2 regions of the Glutamicibacter sp. genome follow, and region 2 is predicted to be linked to the other one. Evidence: riboswitches for the same ligand, from Rfam matches in the RefSeq annotation. Region 2 holds a riboswitch; the other holds the start of a gene.
What was found. A riboswitch is a leader RNA that binds a small molecule or an ion and turns the genes downstream of it on or off. The one in region 2 is predicted to bind glycine.

Region 1: linked by a shared signal. The riboswitch ahead of cycA (D-serine/D-alanine/glycine transporter) and the one ahead of gcvP (aminomethyl-transferring glycine dehydrogenase) in region 2 are both predicted to bind glycine.

What each region holds. Positions count from the first base shown of each region.
Region 1 is NZ_JBOGEG010000003.1:22,391-32,295, reverse strand. Features, by position in the region: gene ACRDT3_RS03780 (GMC family oxidoreductase) at 1-1,262, shown strand, start outside; gene ACRDT3_RS03775 (MarR family winged helix-turn-helix transcriptional regulator) at 1,438-1,890, shown strand; gene ACRDT3_RS03770 (FUSC family protein) at 1,887-2,915, shown strand; gene ACRDT3_RS03765 (4a-hydroxytetrahydrobiopterin dehydratase) at 2,926-3,249, opposite strand; gene cycA (D-serine/D-alanine/glycine transporter) at 3,418-4,920, opposite strand; glycine riboswitch at 5,242-5,340, opposite strand; gene ACRDT3_RS03755 (heavy metal translocating P-type ATPase) at 5,568-7,826, opposite strand; gene ACRDT3_RS03750 (heavy-metal-associated domain-containing protein) at 7,882-8,196, opposite strand; gene ACRDT3_RS03745 (metal-sensitive transcriptional regulator) at 8,256-8,585, opposite strand; gene ACRDT3_RS03740 (lipid II:glycine glycyltransferase FemX) at 8,682-9,824, shown strand; gene ACRDT3_RS03735 (carbamoyl-phosphate synthase) at 9,838-9,905, shown strand, end outside.
Region 2 is NZ_JBOGEG010000053.1:1,010-10,914, reverse strand. Features, by position in the region: gene ACRDT3_RS18235 (glutathione S-transferase C-terminal domain-containing protein) at 1-290, shown strand, start outside; gene ACRDT3_RS18230 (hypothetical protein) at 361-669, opposite strand; gene ACRDT3_RS18225 (RNase H family protein) at 787-1,698, shown strand; gene ACRDT3_RS18220 (APC family permease) at 1,764-3,212, opposite strand; gene ACRDT3_RS18215 (serine hydrolase domain-containing protein) at 3,486-4,649, shown strand; gene ACRDT3_RS18210 (SGNH/GDSL hydrolase family protein) at 4,697-5,473, shown strand; glycine riboswitch at 5,576-5,673, shown strand; gene gcvP (aminomethyl-transferring glycine dehydrogenase) at 5,838-8,684, shown strand; gene gcvT (glycine cleavage system aminomethyltransferase GcvT) at 8,698-9,825, shown strand; gene gcvH (glycine cleavage system protein GcvH) at 9,886-9,905, shown strand, end outside.

The DNA.
Region 1 (9,905 bases), on a different contig from region 2:
TGAATGCAACGATCTGGGTGCGCTGCGCCCCTCAGGACTTCGATGACTGGGCCAAGGACTGCGGCGAGCAGTGGGCCTGGAAGAATGTACTGCCGGTCTACAAGGAAATCGAGAACTTCTCTGGCGGTGCCAGCGAACTCCACGGTACCGATGGGCTGGTGCCGGTGGATAACGACTACGAGCTGGATGAGATCCACCAGTCGATTATCGACGCCGCCGTGCAGTCCGGAATCGGGTTCAATCCCGACTACAACGGCGAGCAGCTGGAGGGCGTTTCTAAGGAGCAGATCAACGTTGTTGACGGCGAACGCATCAACACCTGGAAGGCATACCTGAAGCCGGTGCGCGAGCGCATTGAAATCATCACGGGTGCCGAGGTGCATTCGGTGATCCTGGAGTCCGGAACCGCGGTTGGCGTGCGCTACCAGATCGACGGGCAACTGCAGGAGCTGCGCGCAGATGAGGTGGTGCTCAGCGCCGGCGCCCTGGGATCCCCGCAAATCCTGTTGCGCTCCGGCATTGGCCCGGCTGCCGAGCTCGAGGCTGCGGGCGTTATCCCGCTGCATGAGCTGGACCAGGTAGGCAAGAACCTGCATGACCACCTGCTGGCCCCGGTGATCGCCGAAACCACCACCCGGGCGATTCCCGCCCCGCGTGCCGGGGTTTCGGTCTCGCAATCGCATATGTTCGCCAAGTCCCGCGAGGGCCTGGACCGCCCCGATACCCAGCCGATCTTCTTCGCCGTGCCCATGTACTCCCCGGGCATGGAGCCGATCGACGGCACTGCGTTCACCTTGCATTCCGGGATCGTCACCCCGCACAGCCGCGGCGAAATCACCTTGAGCGGTCCTGGATTGGCTGATCCGGTGAATATCGATTTGAATGCGCTGGATGATCCGCGGGATATGCAGGCATTCCTGTTTTCGATGAAGCAATGCCGCGCGATGGTGGAGCAAGATGCCTTGGCCCAGAACTGGGGAGCCAGGGAAATCTACCCGGGCGACGAGGTGCGCGGCGACGAGCAGTTGGCGGATTACATCCGGAACAACGTGGTGACCTACCACCTCCAGGTGGGTACCTGCCGCATGGGCACCGATCCTCAGGCCGTGGTGGATCCCCAGTTGCGGGTACGGGGCCTGCAAGGGCTGCGCGTCATCGATGCCTCGATCATGCCCAAGATCACCACCGGCAACACCAATGCGCCTGCCATCCTCATCGGCGAGCTGGGAGCCAAGTTCCTGGTTTCGGATCTGGGGCTCTGAAACACGGCGCGCTTTCGCCGCGGCCGTGGCCAGGGCGAACAAGTCCTCCATTCCAAGGGGCGATGATTCCGTGCACCGGGTTGAGCGATGGAACGCGCCTAATCTGCGTGTGAGATTCATCGAATAAACCGCTTCAAGTTGAAATCGTTTCCGATTGAAATGATATTTTGAAGGAATGAATGAACACCGGATTCCGCAGTTCCAATGGAACTCGCTGAGCTACCTCACCGCCCGCGCCGGACGCATCGGCACCCAGGAGCTCACCGAGCTGATGGAATCCGAGTCCCTGGCCCGGCATCATTTCACCATCATCTGCGCCCTGGATGAGTTCGGCGGCATCTCCCAGAACGACCTGGCGGCACGTTCGAATCTGAACCGCGGCCACCTGGTGGCATACCTCGATCAACTGTCGAGCCGTGGAATCCTGGAACGCAACGTCGATCCGGAAGACCGACGCCGCAACGTCATCAGGCTGACCGCCGAGGGCAGGACGTTCGCTGCCCGGGCGATGAAGGCTGCCCGGCACAACGAAGCGAAGGTCTTTGGCGCCTTGGACGCGCAGCAGCAAGTCCAGTTGCGCACCCTGCTTCAGCTGGTCGCTGCGCAGGACGGCGAGGTGCACCAGTGAAACGCCATCTCAGGGAAGTCGTGCAGCGCAGCGTCGTCGTGGCCCCGCACCGCCCGTCGATCATCCCGGCGGCCAAGGCGACGCTCAGCCTGGCCGTGCCGCTGATCCTGGTAGCAAGTTCTTCACGCCTGGACTGGGCGATGTACGCCGCGTTCGGCGCCTTCTGCGCGGTCTTCGGCCGCTTCGATGCCTATGCGCCGCGTTTCTGGCAGCAGCTATCGGCGGGCATCGTGCAGATCCTCGCAATGCTGCTGGGTACATATTTCTCGTTCATCGACGCGCCGTTCCTGGTGCGTGCGCTGGTCCTGGCTGCCATCGGCTTCGGCGCGAACTACGTCTCCCATGCCGCGCGCTGGATGCCGCCAGGCCCGATCTTCGCCGTCTTCGCCGGTGGCGCCTGCTTGAGCATCCCGGCCAGCGCGCAAAGCTTCACTGGGGTGCTGCTGGTGGGCGGCGGAACGATGGCCTTCAGCGTGCTGCTGATGCTTGGCCTTTCGCTGCGGAAAGCGAATCTGCGCCATACCCTTGGCTCTGGCTACTCCTGGTCGCCCACAGAACGGGCGATGGCTGAATCGATCCAAATGGGCTCAGGCGTACTGCTCGCGGGCATCGTTGCCTACCTGGTCGGCGACGGCCATTGGTACTGGGCCAGCCTCGGCGCGATCGCTGCGGTCACCGGGGCCGACGCCTATGCGCGCCTGGCCCGCGGGCTCCAGCGTTGCGTAGGCACCTGCATCGGCGTAGCGCTGACCGCCATAGTTTTCGCCTTCGATTCCCCCATCTGGGTGATCCTGGCTGCCGCGCTGGCCTCGCAATTCATCATCGAGCTGGTGATCCTGCGCAACTATGCGGTGGGCATGGTCTTCATGACCGTTACCGCGCTGCTCATGGTCCATCTGGTCAGCCCTGAACCGGCCGCGTCCCTGCTCATCGACCGCATTTCCATGACGGCGCTCGGGGCCTTGGTGGGCGCGGTGCAGAGCGTCATCATCTCGCTGCTCGTGGCTCGCCGGCGCCAAGGCTGAACGCTGGGAGCTACCAGTGCTCGGTGATCACCTGCGCTTCGAGCTTGCCGGCCTCGATGGAGATATGGCGGGCTAATTCCAGGTCCAGTGTTCCCAGGTGCTCGGGCTGGTTGTGCGTTAGGCGCAGCTCGACGATGGTGACCCGCCAATCCAGGTGCGGATGCCGGTTGCCCTGCTCGGCGCGCAGGCCTACCTGGACAATGAACTGCAAGGCTGTGCTCGCGGAATCGAAACGGTAGGCGGCCCGCAAACCCAGGTCATCACGCTTCCAATCGGGCAAGGCCCCCAGCCTTTGGTCGAATTCGAAGCGCGGTAACGGACCGGTTGATGTCATGGTTCTTTCCTCCAAGGCGGCAGCTGGTCGAACTTTGCTAGTGTTTGCTGCCTGCAGCCATGATCGCATCGACTCCGGCCATTGCGGTAGCGATCCCAGCGTCTATGCAGTTAGGCTCCGGCATCTGGTGATGCCGGAGCCTAACAGATAGGGCTGGTGCGCGCGGGGCTACTGGCGGATGTCCTCGGAGACCTGCGCGGCGGTTTCCTCCTCGCGCATGGCGAAGGATTTCGCATCACGGTAGGCCGCGGCCTCGTAGCGTTCGTGCGATACCTTGGCCAGGTGCGCGGCGCGCAGTGCCTGGTGCTGCGGGTTGCGGCGGATGTACAGGTAGCCGGCGCCCAGGATCAGGAACCATGCCGGGGTGATCAGCAGGGCGCTGAAGGTATCGGCCTGGGTGGTCAAAGCCCACAGGATGAAGCCGAAGAAGCCGAGTACCACGTAGGGCATTGTGACCCCGCCGGGCACCTTGAACTTCGAGGCATCGTGCAGGTGCGGGCGGCGTGCGCGGAAGAGCAGGTAGCTGAGCAGGATGATGGTCCACACGAACATGAAGCACAGGGCCGAGACGGTGGTGACCAGGGTGAAGGCGCCCATCACCGAGTCGCCGCTGTAGAGCAGGGCGACGCCGGCCAGCAGGAACATGCAGGAGAACAGCAGCGCGTTCTTCGGGACCTTGCGGCTTGAGAGCTTGGCGAAGCCCTTGGGCGCATCGCCTTCCATGGACAGGCCGCGCAGCATGCGCGAGGTCGAGTAGATGCCCGAGTTGGCGCTGGAGGTCGCGGAGGTGAGCACCACGAAGTTGATGATGCCCGCGGCGCCGGCCAGGCCGGCCAGGGCGAACATGCCCACGAACGGGGACTGCTCGGCGGAGAACAGGTTCCACGGTTCGACGGTCATCAAGATGATCAATGCGCCCACGTAGAAGAACAGGATGCGGACCGGGATCGAATTGATCGCCTTGGGCAGCGTCTTTTCCGGGTCCTTGGTTTCAGCTGCGGTGGTGCCGACCAGCTCGATGCCCACGAACGCGAACACCGCAATCTGGAAGCCGGCGACGAAGCCCATGAAGCCGGTGGGGAACATGCCGCCCTCGGTCCACAGGTTGGAGAAGGAAGCGGTGGCCGAGTCGTGTTCGAATCCGGTGATGATCATGACCAGGCCGACCACGATCAGCGCGCCGATAGCCACGATCTTGATCAGAGCGAACCAGAATTCGGTTTCCCCGAAGGCCTTCACGGTGGCCAGGTTCAGCACCAGCAGCAGCGCGATGCACCCCAGCGCCGGGATCCACAGCGGAAGGTCGCCCCACCAGAAAGCGACGTAGTGGGCGATGGCCACCACGTCGGCAATGCCGGTGACAACCCAGCAGAACCAGTAGGTCCAGCCGGTGAAGAACGCCGCCCATGGGCCCAGCAGGTCCCCGGCGAAGTCGGCGAAGGTCTTGTATTCGAGGTTGCTCAGCAGCAGCTCGCCCATGGCGCGCATGACGAAGAAGAGCATGAAGCCGATGATCATGTAAACGAAGATGACCGACGGGCCGGCGACCGAAATGGTCTTGCCGGAGCCCATGAACAGGCCGGTGCCGATAGCGCCGCCAATGGCGATCAGCTGGATGTGACGATTGGAGAGTCCGCGCTCGAGAGTGGGATCAGAACTGGTGGTACTCATGCTGGTTGCCTTCCAGGAGTGTGGCGTGACGCCCTGAAGTTGTTCTGCCTCCAAGCCATCATGGCTTGGAGCGCAGGAACTCGCTTCGTTGAACACGTCCGATTTGGAGGATTCCAGCTGGCGTGCCCGGCAAGCTGCGCAGAGAGCAGGAGCCAGGTAAGCCACGGGGAGTACCTCGAAACCGGTGCGCTCGGTGCGGCACTGTTCTTGGTCCCTCCCCAATCTGTATATCTACCTGAGAGTTTTCACTTCGGCCCGACTACTGGGCGAAGCTTGCTCCTTCGGTGAGCACGGTGGAGCCGCGCTGCTTTCCAGATTTGCCTCTTCGTGGCGGTACGGGTGCCTGAGAGTTTCCCGGGGAGGAAATTGCTCCTACGGCGCCCGCCCTTGGCATGGGCGGATCTCTCCCGCCACGTATCAACGGCATATGTGGTGATTGCCATCACAGTATGCCCAGAAAATAAAACGTGGTGCAAGTCGCAATTTCACATTTCGGGCCCCGGATAACCGCTTGGTCACGCCAAATGGGGAAAGCGGCGGGTGAAATAGGGGATTTTCCGCTTCGTAACGATTCGGGAAGAAGCGCCATGAATACTCCAAAGCGGGGCATCGGATCAACCGATGCCCCGCTGTGGAAGTCCGGAGGGCTACTTTCCGAAACTTCGCAGTCGCAACGAGTTCAGTACCACCAGCACCGAGCTGGCTGCCATGGCGGCTCCGGCGATCATCGGGTTCAGCAACCCTACGGCCGCAATTGGAATGCCGGCAGTGTTGTAGGCGAAAGCCCAGAACAAGTTCATCTTGATGGTGGACAGGGTCCTAGCCGATAGGTCGATGGCCTGCGTGACCTGATGCAGGTCATTGCCCATCAGGGTAATGTCCGCGGCTTCGATGGCCACGTCGGTGCCCGAGCCCATCGCGATGCCGAGGTCGGCCTGTGCCAGTGCTGGCGCGTCATTCACGCCATCACCCACCATGGCCACGACCTTGCCCTGCTCCTGCAGCGACGTGATCGCCTTGGCCTTGTCGGCAGGGAAGACCCCGGCAAATACATCCTCGGCCTTGATGCCTACCTGGGCGGCGACCTCGGTAGCCACCGACTGGTTGTCGCCGGTCAGCAGCACGACGCGCAGGCCGCGTTCCTGGAGCTCGGCAATAGCTTTCGCGGAGCTGTCCTTGATCTTGTCGGCCACCGAGATCACTGCCTGGAACTGCTGGTCCACCGCGACCAGGATGGCGGTAGCGCCGGCCTGCTCGGCTTCCTCGAGCATGGCCCTGGCGGAGGCATCCAAGGAGGTGCCCTGGGCTTCAAGCCAGCTGAAGCGGCCTACGGCAACACGATGCCCGTTGACCGTGCCGACCACGCCGCCGCCTGGATCCGAATCGAAGTCGCTGGCCTCGGGCAGCGGGCCCAAGTCCGCTGCGGCCTTGGCGATGGCCTGGGCGATCGGATGCTCGGAATGGTGCTCCACGGCACCGGCCAAGGCCAGGGCCTCATTGGCATCGACCCCGTCGATGGCCTGGGTGCCCTGATGGGTCATTACCCCGGTGGTCACGGTGCCGGTCTTATCCAGCACGATGGTGTCCAGCTTGCGGGTATCTTCAAGGACCTGCGGGCCGCGGATCAAAATACCCAGCTGCGCGCCGCGTCCGGTACCGACCAGCAACCCGATCGGGGTCGCCAGGCCCAATGCGCAGGGGCAGGCGATGACCAGCACGGCTACCGCAGCGGTGAACGCCTGGTAGGTATCGCCGCTGGCAAAGAACCAGATCACGAAGGTGAGCAGCGCAATGGCCAGTACGATAGGCACGAAGACGGAGGAAATCCGGTCGGCCAGGCGGGCAATAGGCGCCTTGCCTGATTGGGCTTCGGACACCAGCTTGCCCATCTGGGCCAGGGTGGTATCCGCGCCAACACGGGTAGCCTCGATCACCAGCCGGCCCGAGGCATTCAAGGTCGCGCCGGTGACTTCATCGCCGGCCGCCACCTTCTGCGGTACCGATTCGCCGGTCAGCAGCGAAGTGTCTACCGCGCTGGCGCCGTCAAGGACCACGCCGTCGGTGGCGATCTTCTCGCCGGGGCGCACCACGAAATGGTCCCCGACCTGCACCTGCCCGGCAGGGATTTTCACTTCCGTGCCGTCACGAAGCACCACTGCATCCTTGGCCCCCAAGTTCAGCAGGGACTTGAGCGCATCGGATGCCGAGGACTTGGCGCGGTGCTCCAGGAAGCGGCCCAGCAGCAGCAAGGTGGCCACGACGCCGGCCGTTTCAAAGTAGAGCGCATGCTCGGACATGGACATGCCGATATGGGCGGTCAGCTGCGGATCGAGGATCAGCTGCACGGCTGAGAAGAAGTAGGCTGCGAGCACACCGAGGGAAACCAAAGTGTCCATGGTCGAGGCCAGGTGCCGTGCGTTCACTGCCGCTGCCTTGTGGAAGGGCCAGGCGCCGTAGAAGACCACGGGCGTAGCCAGCGCGAAGGCGACCCAACCCCAGTGCGGGAACTGCGCTGCGGGAATCATGGAAATGATGAACAGCGGGATGGTGAAGATCGCGGAGACCAGCAGGCGGCGCAGCAGGTGGTTGGGCACCAGGTGCTCGTGCCCGCCATGCTCATGCTCCCCATGTCCCTGGTGGTCCGAACCGGCAGGCTTGGGCGGGTGCTTGAGGGAGGCGGTATAGCCGGCGGCTTGCACCGTATCGATCAGTGCCTCATCGGTGACATCGGCTGGGACCTGGACCTTGGCGGTTTCCAGGGGCAGGTTCACCGTCGCGCTGACTCCGGGCAACTTGCCGAGTTTGCGTTCCACCCGATTCACGCACGAGGCGCAGGTCATTCCCTGGATGTCCAGATCGACGGTGCGCAACTCGGGGAATGTTTCATGCGGGGCATGGGAAGTCATGATTTACGACCTTGCACTTTCTTGCCGTTGTGGCGTGGTGCCTGGCTTTTTGCGGCTAGGCGTTAATTGCTTCGACGGTGTAACCAGCCTCGTCGATGGCATTGCGAATGCTTTCTTCGCTTACGGTTGCGGTGGTGGTGACGTTGGCGGTGGACACGCCCTTGGCATCGAGGATCACTTCAACCTCTTGTACCCCTGGAAGCTCCTTGAGCTCCTCGGTGACAGAGGATACGCAGTGGCCGCAGGTCATGCCGGAAATCTTGATTTCCAATTGGCTGGTCAGCGGGGTGCTCTGCTCACGGGGAATGATCTGCAGGCCCTGGTTGGCGTTCTTTTCCGAGGAGCATCCGCAATTGCAGTTGTGGCTCATGATCTTGCTCTCTTTCAATGAATTCTGTGTGAATTGGAAATGGGTGTTTCGGGACGCTCTTAGCGCACCAAACGGGATATGGCGGCCGTGGCCTCGGCGATTTTGTCTTGCACGATGGATGGATCGCCCTTTTCGATGGAGGACTTGGCCGCATCAACCACGCAGTGGCCGATGTGGTCATCGATGAGCTGCACGCTGACCTTGTGCAATGCCGCGTTAATAGCGGAGATCTGGGTCAGGATGTCGATGCAGTACTTGTCGTCATCTACCATCTTGGCCACTCCACGCACCTGGCCCTCAATGCGCTTCAAACGTCGTTCCAAGGCGCTTTTGTCCGCGTGATAGCCGTGGTGCTCGGCTGCTTCATGTGGCGTGTGGTTGGTATCCATATCTCGATCATACCCCTAGGGGGTATTAAGTCAAGTACCCCCTAGGGGTATCCAGCATCCCCCAGTCCGGGAGGGAAGCACGGTAGGATTTCACCCGTGAGCCACAACGAACTTCATGTGCGTCCGATTTCCGGCACCGAGCACTCAGCATTCCTTGAGACCGCCCAAGACGTCAGCTTCCTGCAGCGTCCCGAATGGGCTCAGGTCAAGGGCGGCTGGCGCGGCGAATCCCTCGGCTGGTTCGAGGAAGATGACCTGGTAGGCGCCGCACTGGTACTGCATCGCGCAGCCCCGGTCATCAAGAAGACCCTCGCCTACATACCCGACGGCCCGATCATCGACTTCGGTACCTACGCACCTGAACGGGTCATCCGGCCGCTGGCCGCCTACCTGAAGAATCGTGGCGCATTCCAGCTGAAGATGGGCCCGGGACTGACCGTGCGCACCTGGGGTGCCGCTGCGGTGCGCAAGAACCTGGGCAAGGAAGGCTTCACCCAGCTCGCTGACCTTGAAGCCAAGAGCTCCTCGGGCACCGCGCTAGCGCTGAATGACGCCTTGTTGGAAATGGGATTCTCCAAGGAAGATGTGGGCCTGGACTTCGCTGCGGGCCAGCCGGAATTCGTGGCCCGCGTGGCGTTGCAAGATGATGCCGGCAACCAGCTGGACGTAGACCAGGTCATGGCCAGCTACTCGGCGACCACCCGCAACGAGACGCGCAAGGCGCTGAAGAGCACCTTGGAAATCGAAATCGGCCAGACCAAGGACATGGCCCGCTTCCATGCCCTGTACAACCACACCGCGGACCGCCAGGACTTCACCGGCCGCCCGCTGGGCTACTTCGAAAAGATGCACACCGTGCTCAATGAAGCGGTGCCCGGCTCCTGCACCCTGTACATCGCCAGCAATGAAGGCGTGGACTTGGCCGCATCCATTGTCATCCGTTCCTCGAACCTGGCCTGGTACCTGTACGGCGCTTCCTCCTCGGAACAGCGCAAGCTGTTCGCGCCGAAGGCGATCATGCAGCATATGGTCATCGATTCCATCGAGGCCGGCTGCCGCTACCTGGACCAGGGCGGCGTGAGCGCGACCCTGGACAAGGAGCACCACCTCTCGGGGCTGACCAAGTTCAAGACCAACACCGGCTGCGACATCGTGCAGACCAACGGCGAATGGGACCTGGCGCTGAACAAGCCACTGGCGTGGGCCTTCGAAAAGTACATGAACTGGCGCAAGAAGTAGGGAAAACACCACTTTGGCAATCGATCCAACCCAGCCATTTGTCCCGGTCATCCTCGGCGGGGACATCGGCACCTACACCCT
Region 2 (9,905 bases):
AGCTCATCGACATGCCTAACCTCTGGGGTTATGCGCGGGATTTGTTCCAGACCCCTGGTTTTGGCGACACCATCGACTTCGAGCAAATCAAGGCGCACTACTACGTGGTTCATGAGGACATCAACCCGACCCGGATCATCCCCAAGGGGCCGGACCTGGCGAACTGGCTCGAAGCGCCGGGCCGAGAAGTGCTCGCCGAGAACGGTCCGTTCCTGAACGGCACGGCACCGGGCGAAGTCCGGGCCGAAGAGCGAGTCCAGGCAGGGCACAACCCGCTCTATCCTGCCTAAGCGCGCCAGGAACCCATGGCATATCGGCTCAGGACACCACCACTTGGATGGCGTCCTGGGTCGATCTGCTCTATTCGAAGTCGAAGCCTTGCCCCTCGCAAGCCTCCTGGAAAGCGGCTAGGTCAGTGATCTTGGGATCGCCGGATTCATCGGTGGCTACTGCAGTGCTGATCTGCTCGGTGGACGCCTTCGCGCCATGATCGGCGGCTTTCTTCATATTCGTTGCGCCGATACCCTCGGGGTCAACCAAGCCCCCGCCAAAGTGCACGCACGCCGTATGGCCCTGGGGATCCTGCTCGCGCAGCTCATCGATCGAGGGACCAGCACATGCGGATAGAACAAGGACCAGGGTGGCCAATACAGGCAGAATTTTCTTCACGTCCCAATCCTAGGCATGGATCCGGGTGGAAGCTGTGATTCACTTTGCAAGCATTAGCTGGCGACATGGCCCGATGCATGGAGTGTTGGGCAGGCATCAACGTGGCAGGATTAAACCATGACGATCATTGCAGCTGCGGATGGATCAGCCCTAGGAAACCCCGGACCAGCAGGTTGGGCCTGGTACGTGGACCAGGAGAACTGGGCCGCTGGCGGTTGGGACCACGGAACCAACAACATGGGGGAGCTCCAAGCGGTGCTCGAACTCTTCCGAGCCACCGAGCACCTGCCAGAAGAAGAACTGAAAATCCTGTGCGATTCGCAGTATGCGATCAACTGCATCAGCAAGTGGATGCCGGGGTGGAAGAAAAAGGGCTGGAAAAAGGCCGACGGCAAACCGGTGCTGAACCAGGACATCCTCAAGGAACTTGACCGGGCCATTGCCGGGCGCAAATACACCTTTGAATGGGTCAAGGGCCATGCCGGCCACGAGCTGAATGAAGCCGCTGACGACCACGCGCGCGCAGCTGCCACCGCGCACCAGCAGGGGACTGCCGTAGAGGCGGGACCGGGCTACACTGCCGCCGGCGGCCCAGCGGTTTCCAGTGCTCCAGCTGATGAGGATGCAGTGCAGGTACCCGCTGGGCAAACCGTTGCCGCACCGGAACCTGGCGTGGACATCGCGGCCACCGTCTACGAGCTGGAACAAGGTTTCCTTGACCCGCAGATCCGCACCAGTTTCGCTGAACTCAACGACTTCCTGCATCCTGGCTACCAGGAAGTGACCCGCTATGGCGGCCTGCTGGACGTGGCCACGGTCCGAACCATGCTGGAATCCGGGGCGAATCTGCCAAGCACCGGTGCGGTGCAGGTCCTTGCGGCCCGAGAAGTGGATGCGCAGATGGTGCTGCTCGCATATCGCATGAAGCCTGCAGGCGGCCCGGTGCTCGTTGTTACTTCGTGGTGGCAGAGCACCGAACGCGGCCTGAAGCTTCGTTTCCGCCAAGAAACCATCGAGCAGACCGCATAGAAAACGCGCTTAAAGCAGTGATGCCCGCCAAAATTGGCGGGCATCACTGCCTTAACAGCTATGGATCAGTACTCTCCCGGGCGGGTTTCGATGACGCCCTTCTTGTAGTTGATCCGGTTGACCAACCAGGTCACTGCCCACAGCAGAACGCCGATAACCAGCAGGAGCCCGGCAATCTCGTACTGGACCCAGTCCTCGCGCGAACGGGCCCATGGGCCGGCAAGGAACAGGCAGAAGAACACGCCGAGGATCGGGATGATCGTCGGAGCGCGGAACGCACCAGCTTCTGGCTTGTCGCGGCGCAGCACCAGCAGGGCAATGTTGACTACGGCGAACACGCACAGCAGCAGCAGTGCGGTAGTGCCGCCCAGCGAGCCGACGATGCTGTTGCCGTTGTTCAGGTTCACGTAGACCACCAGCGCAATGGCCAGCCCGGTGCTGAACAGGATCGCAACCCATGGCGAGCGCCGGGTCGAATGCACCTTGCCCAAGAACTGCGGCAGCACGCCTTGGCGGGCCATGCCGTAGAGCAGCCGGCTAGCCATCAGCATGTTCATCAGCGCGGTGTTAACCACAGCGAAGACAGTCAAGAACGGGAAGATCGCGTCAACTGGCAGGTTCGGCAGGCCGATGCGCACAACGTCCAGCAGGATGCCGGCATCAGGGTTCTTCGGGTTCAGCAGGTCGCCGGTTGGGATCACCATGATGACGGTGACGGCCACCAGCATGTAGATGAATGCGCAGATGCCCAAGCCGATGAGCATGATCTTCGGGAAGGTCTTCTTGGGGTTCTTGGTTTCCTCAACCAGGTTCACCGAGTCCTCGAAGCCCACCATTGCGAAGAACGCAATGGCAGTACCCATGGTCACGGCAGCGAAGACGCTGCGGTCGCTCGGGGTCTCGAAGACCACGAGGCGGGAAATGTCACCGTGGCCCGAGGCGATAACGGCGAAGCCGATGCCAATGATCGCGGCCATGATAGCCAGCGAAACTATGGTCAGAACGAGGTTGAACTTCACGCTTTCGCCTACGCCGCGGAAGTTGATGACCGCAAGGATCACGATGACCGCAATAGCCGCCCACATGCCCGCTTCGGGGGTGTTGGGAACGCCCTCGACAAACTGGCCGATGCCAATCAGGAGGTTGCGCCCCACCAGGGTGGCTGAAGTGGCGGCACTGGTAATACCCGAGCAGGCAACGGTAAAGGCCACCAGGAACGTGACGAAGTGGATGCCGAAGGCCTTGTGGATGTACAAGGCGGCACCCGCTGCGTGCGGGTATTTGGTAACTAGTTCGAGGTAGCTGAAGGCGGTGAGCGTCGCGATCGTGAAAGCGATCAGGAACGGCAGCCACGCGGCTCCACCCACCTGGCCGGCAACCTTGCCGGTGATGGCAAAAATGCCAGCGCCGATGATATCGCCCATGATGAGGAATAGCAGCAGCTTCGGGCCAATCACCCTGTGGAGTTCTGTTTCTTTGCCGTGGGTAACGGCCGTGTCACTGTTCACAGTCATGCGATCGAGATCATCTCCTTCAATTTTGTAGGCAAACATTACAACTTTAGGGTCAGCGCATGAAGCGGGCAAACCGGCTTCAGGGCTGGCTCACAGACCTCCGGGATGAGCGGTATCGATACGTCGATTAGTGGCTTAAACTCCCCGAAGGTGTGAGCTGACATACCTATATGCTTGGAGACGGATCAGCGTGTGGAACCATCCAGAAATGGGATCAATGCGGTTAGGGTTAGTTGATGAGAGACAAGCACTTTAAGGATTTAGATGCAATCGGTGATCACTGAAGATTTCGCGCCCCTGGCAGAAGCACTAGAGGCGCGAGCCGCTGAGGAAGACAGCTATTCGGCACAGCTGGCCGTGTACCACCGCGGCGAATTGGTGCTCAGCCACAGCGTCGGCGATCACCTCTCTGGTGATGCGCTGACCTGTGTCTTCTCCTGCACCAAGGGCCTGAGCGCACTGGTCGTGGCACTGCTGGTGCAAGATGGGCTGATTGCCCCCAACGCGCCAATGGCCACCTACTGGCCAGAATTCGGCGACAACGGGAAATCCCAGCTCACCGTCGGGGAGGTGCTCAGCCACCAGGCCGGCGTGCTGGGCGTGCCCGGGGGCGTGCCAAGCGAGATCCTCTTGAACTCCGCCGAATACGCCAAGGTGCTGGCTTCCATGCCAAGCGTCTGGCCGCTGGGCCAGAACATTGTCGGCTACCACGCGATCACCATGGGCGTGCTCATGGAAGAACTGGTACGCCGGGTCACCGGCAAGGAACTCAAGGACGTATTCGAGGAGCGCATCCGCAAGCCGCTGGGAGCCGAGGCCTTCATCGGCCAGGGACCCGCGCTGGAATCGCGCTACCGCGATGTATTGCCGGGCGCTGAGGCCGCACCGGAATTCTTCGACCCGTTTTCTCCGGCCGGACTAGCCGTGAATTCGGCATCCGGTTTCGCGCTGGAAGATGGCCCGGTCTACAACTGGCACGAACTTGCCAACGCGCCGCAGGTGCGCGAACTGGGCCCGGCGTCCATGGGAGCGGTCGCCAATGCCCAAGGCCTGGCCGCAATCTATGCCGCCTCTTTCGGCGCCGTTCCAGCACTGGGAGCCACCCGCGGATTCCTCACCGCCGAGACCTGGTCCCAGGTTTCCACCGAACTGGTCTACGGCCATGACCGGACCAATGGGCTGCTGCAGGCCTTCGCCCTGGGGTTCATGAAGGCCACCGCGCGCAACAACTACGGATCGATCTTCGCCTACGGCCACGACGGTGCGAACTCATCGCTGGCCTTCGCCGATCCAGCCCACCAGCTGGGCTTCGGCTTCATCCCTTCGCGCAATGAAGGCGTCAAGGAAATCTCCACCGGAGTGAAGCTCAGCCAGTTGGCGCGCCAGCTGATCATGCAGAAGAACATGTCGGCCCAGGCTGCCGGCAGCAACGCGTAGCCGGCCCGCCGGGCATGGAACGAAACAGGAGTGAAGTGAAGAAGTATGTGGCACTAGGTGACTCGTTCACCGAAGGCGTTGGCGATGTGGATCCGACCCGCCCTAACCAGGTGCGCGGCTGGGCAGACCGGGTATCCGAGGTGCTCTGCGCCGAAGGCGACTGGGAATACGCCAACCTGGCGGTGCGCGGCAAGAAGATCGGGCAGGTGATCAACCAGCAACTGGATCAGGCGCTTGCGCTGGCTCCGGACCTGGTCACCATCTATGCCGGCGGCAATGACATCCTGCGTCCCAAGGCTGACCTGGATGCGCTGATGCGCGGCTATGAAGGCATGGTGCGGCGCTTTGCCGACGCCGGAAGCGCGGTCGTGCTGTTCACCGGTTTCGACACCGTAGAATCGCCGCTGTTCTCCAAGACCCGTCCGCGCACGGCCATCTACAACGAGAAGGTTCGCGAAATCGCGGACGAGTACGGCGCGGTGATCGCCGATTACTGGCGGTGGCGTGAATTCTCCGATCTGCGCTACTGGGCGGTGGATCGGCTGCACATGAACGAGCTGGGCCACACGCTGATGGCCGCGAAGGTCCTGGACGTGCTCGGCACCCATCGGATCACCGAGGCAAACTGGTCTTCCAAGATCCAGCAGCCGTCGTTGCCAGCACTGGCCGTGAACTCGCGCGGTGAAAAGCTGAAGCAGGAACTGGGCTGGGCCCGAGAGCATTTGGCTCCGTGGGTCAAGCGCCGGATCACCGGTACATCTTCGGGCGATTCCTTGTCAGCGAAATATCCCGATTACATCCGTTTAACTGCCGACGCAAACTGAACGCATTTATGACCTATCCTGGCCCCGCTCCTGTTTGACCTTGGGAGCGGGGCAGGTAACATGGTGGTGTGCTGCAGGTCTCCGACCGGCAGCACACGCCATAGACGGATGGCGGGAGAGTCCCGTTCACACCATGGACGGGCGCCGTAGGAGCAATTCCTCCCCAGGAAACTCTCAGGCACCCGTACCGCCATCATGAGGCAACTCTGGAAAGAAACCGGCCCGTTCCGGTTCACCGAAGGTGCAAGTGCCCGGCTTGGTTTGCTGGATGCGTAAAACTCTCAGGTTATGCAACAGGGATGGGGAGGTAAAAAGACCTTCCTTTGGCATGCGCCAAGACAGATCCCATGGAGATACCAGCACCATGACCATCACGCAGACTTCGGCACCAGCGAATACTGAATTCGTCTCACGCCATATCGGCCCACGTCCTTCCGACGTAACCACCATGCTTCAGACTCTGGGCTACGACAGCCTGGAAGCACTGATCGACACCGCCGTTCCGGCAGACATCCGCCAGGACTCCGCACTGGATATCCCCGATGCCCTGAGCGAAACCGAAGCCCTAGCCCACCTGCGTGCGCTTGCCTCGAAGAACGTCATGAAGACCCAGATGATCGGCCAGGGCTTCTACGACACCATCACCCCAGCTGTGATCCGCCGCAACATCGTGGAAAACCCAGCCTGGTACACCGCTTACACCCCGTACCAGCCAGAAATCTCCCAGGGCCGCCTCGAAGCCCTGCTGAACTTCCAGACCATGGTCATGGACCTGACCGGCCTGCCGATCGCCAACGCATCGCTGCTGGACGAATCCTCGGCTGCCGCCGAAGCCGTGCTGATGATGCGCCGCGCCAACAAGAAGAAGTCCAAGGGCAAGACCGTCCTGGACTCCAACATCTTCCCGCAGACCCTGAAGGTCGTGCAGGGCCGCGCTGACGCGCTGGGCTTCGAAGTCGAGGTTGCCGACCTTTCCGCAGGCCTGCCAGAGGGCGACATCTCCGGCATCGTCCTGCAGCAGCCAGGCAACGACGGATCGATCGCAGACCACGCATCGATCATCGCCGCCGCCAAGGAATCCGGCGCCATGGTTACCGTGATTGCCGACCTGCTGGCCCTGACCATGATCACCCCTCCGGGCGAGCAGGGTGCCGATATCGCCGTGGGCAACACCCAGCGATTCGGCGTGCCGCTGTTCTTCGGCGGACCGCACGCCGCCTACATGGCTGTTGCCGATGGCCTGACCCGCTCCATGCCAGGACGCCTGGTGGGCGTTTCGGTGGATGACGCCGGAGTCCCTGCCTACCGCTTGGCACTGCAGACCCGCGAGCAGCACATCCGCCGCGAAAAGGCCACCTCCAACATCTGCACCGCACAGGCCCTGCTGGCCATCTGCGCTTCGATGTACGCCGTCTACCACGGCCCAGCCGGCCTGAAGCAGATCGCCTCGCGCGCCAACAACCACGCCCGGGTCATCGCCAGCTCGCTGGTTTCCGGCGGCTACACCCTGGCTTCGGACTCCTTCTTCGACACCGTTGTGGTGAACGTCGAAAACGCCGATGCCATCATTGCCAAGGCCATCGAGGCAGGCATCAACCTGCGCAAGGTCGGCGATACCCAGGTGGGCATCTCCACCGACGAGGCCACCACCTCGGGCGTAGTCAAGACCCTGCTTGAGGTCTTCGGCGTGCAGCTCTCAGCTCCGGAAGGCTTCGAGATCCCGGCCGGCCAGGTGCGCACCAGCGACTTCATGACCCACCCGATCTTCAACACCATCTCCTCCGAGACCCAGATGATGCGCTACCTGCGCCGGCTTTCGGACCGCGACCTGGCCCTGGACCGCACCATGATCCCGCTGGGTTCGTGCACCATGAAGCTGAACTCGGCCGCCGAGATGGAATCCATCACCTGGCCTGAATTCGCCTCGATCCACCCATACGCACCTGCAGCGCAGACCGAGGGCTGGCGCGAGCTGATCACCGATCTGGAAGGCCGCCTGACCGCAATCACCGGCTACGCCGGCGTTTCGATCCAGCCGAACGCTGGCTCGCAGGGCGAGTACGCAGGCCTGCTGGCCATCTCGGACTACCACCGCTCGCGCGGCGAAGGCCAGCGCGACCTGTGCCTGATTCCGGCCTCGGCCCACGGCACCAACGCCGCTTCGGCAGTGCTGGCCGGCATGCGCGTGGTGGTCGTGAAGACCGCAGCCGATGGCACCATCGACGCGAACGACCTGGATGCCAAGATCGAGGCCAACAAGGACGTCCTGGCAGCCATCATGATCACCTACCCATCCACCCACGGCGTCTACGACGCCGATGTGCGCGAGGTCTGCGACAAGGTCCACGCCGCGGGCGGTCAGGTGTACATCGATGGCGCGAACATGAACGCCATGGTTGGCCTGGCCCAGCCAGGCAAGTTCGGTGGCGACGTGTCGCACCTGAACCTGCACAAGACCTTCTGCATCCCGCACGGCGGTGGCGGCCCGGGCGTTGGCCCAATCGGCGTTGGCGAGCACCTGCTGCCATTCCTGCCAGGCGATGCTTCGGGCACCTACTCCGAGCGTGACGGCGTGCCGGTTGTGGCTACCGCTTTCGGTTCGGCCGGCGTCCTGCCAATCTCGTGGGCCTACATCGCGATGATGGGCGGGGACGGGTTGACCGAAGCCACCAAGCACGCGATCTTGAACGCGAACTACATTGCCAAGCGCCTGAACGAGCACTTCCCGGTTCTGTTCACCGGCAACAAGGACCTGGTCGCCCACGAGTGCATCCTGGACCTGCGTGAACTGACCGCCAAGACCGGGGTCACCGCCGAGGACGTGGCCAAGCGCCTGATCGACTTCGGTTTCCACGCGCCGACCCTGTCCTTCCCTGTGGCAGGCACCCTGATGGTGGAGCCAACCGAATCCGAGGACCTGGGCGAGATCGAGCGCTTCATCGAAGCGATGATCACCATCCGCCAGGAAATGGACGAGGTCCTCTCCGGTGCCTACAGCATCGAAGAATCCCCATTGCGCAACGCTCCGCACACGGTCTCCGCTGTGGTCAACAGCAATTGGGACCGCAAGTACTCGGTCGAGCAGGCTGCCTTCCCGGTATCGACCCTGAAGTTCGACAAGTACTTCCCAACCGTGGGCCGCATCGACGGCGCCGGCGGCGACCGCAACCTGATCTGCTCCTGCCCGGCTCCCGAAGCCTTCGAAGACTAAGGAAGAGTTAGAGATGACTGAGACTACCCAAGCACTCAAGCACACCGCACTGCACGCCCAGCACGAAGCCCTTGGCGCCAACTTCACCGACTTCGGCGGCTGGGACATGCCGCTGAAGTACGGCTCGGAATTGGCTGAGCACAAGGCCGTGCGCTGCACCGCTGGCCTGTTCGACCTGTCCCACATGGGCGAGGTCTACCTGAGCGGCCCGGAGGCCGGCAAGGCGCTGAACACCGCGCTGGCGGGCAACCTGAGCATCATGAAGATCGGCAAGGCAAAGTACTCGCTGATCCTGAACGCCGAGGGCAAGATCATCGACGACTTGATCGTCTACCGCCTGGAAGAGGAAAAGTTCCTGGTTGTGCCCAACGCCGGCAACGCCCCGGTGGTTGCCGCCGAGCTGGCTGCCCGCGCTGCGGACTTCGACGTCGTCGTGGACGACGCTTCGGGCCGCCAGTCGCTGATCGCAGTCCAGGGACCGAATGCCGAGGCGATTGTCAGCAAGCTGGCTGCCGACGAGGCAACCGTCCAGGCCGTTACCGAGCTGAAGTATTACGCAGCTGTGAAGCTCGTGCTCGGCGGCATCAACGTGCTGCTGGCCCGCACCGGCTACACCGGTGAGGACGGCTTCGAGCTGATCATCGAAAACGGGGATGCGGCTGCCCTCTGGGAGAAGACCGTTGAAGCAGGCAAGGACCACGAGCTGGTTCCTTGCGGCCTGGCCGCCCGCGACTCGCTGCGCCTTGAAGCCGGCATGCCGCTGTACGGCAACGAGCTGTCCCTGGAACGCACCCCGTTTGATGCGGGATTCGGCCCAGTGGTCTCCTTCAAGAAGGAAGAGGACTTCGTGGGCCGCGAAGCGCTGGAAGCGCTGCGCGCAACGACCCCGCCACGCAAGCTCGTGGGCCTCAAGGGCCTGGGCAAGCGTGCTGGCCGCGGTGGCTACGCCATCGTCAAGGATGGCGCGGCCATTGGTGAAATCACCTCCGGCCAGCCTTCGCCAACCCTGGGCTACCCGGTTGCACTGGGCTACGTCGACGCCGAATTCGGTGAAGTGGGAACCGAGCTGGAGGTAGATCTCCGTGGTAAGACTTTGCCTTTTGTCGTAGTCGAACTGCCGTTCTACACCCGAGCCAAGTAACGTTAAACATCAGTAGGGCTAAGCTAATCGCCCGCTAATTCCCTTGGGAGAGGAAATACCGTGAGTAAAGTTCTTTCGTC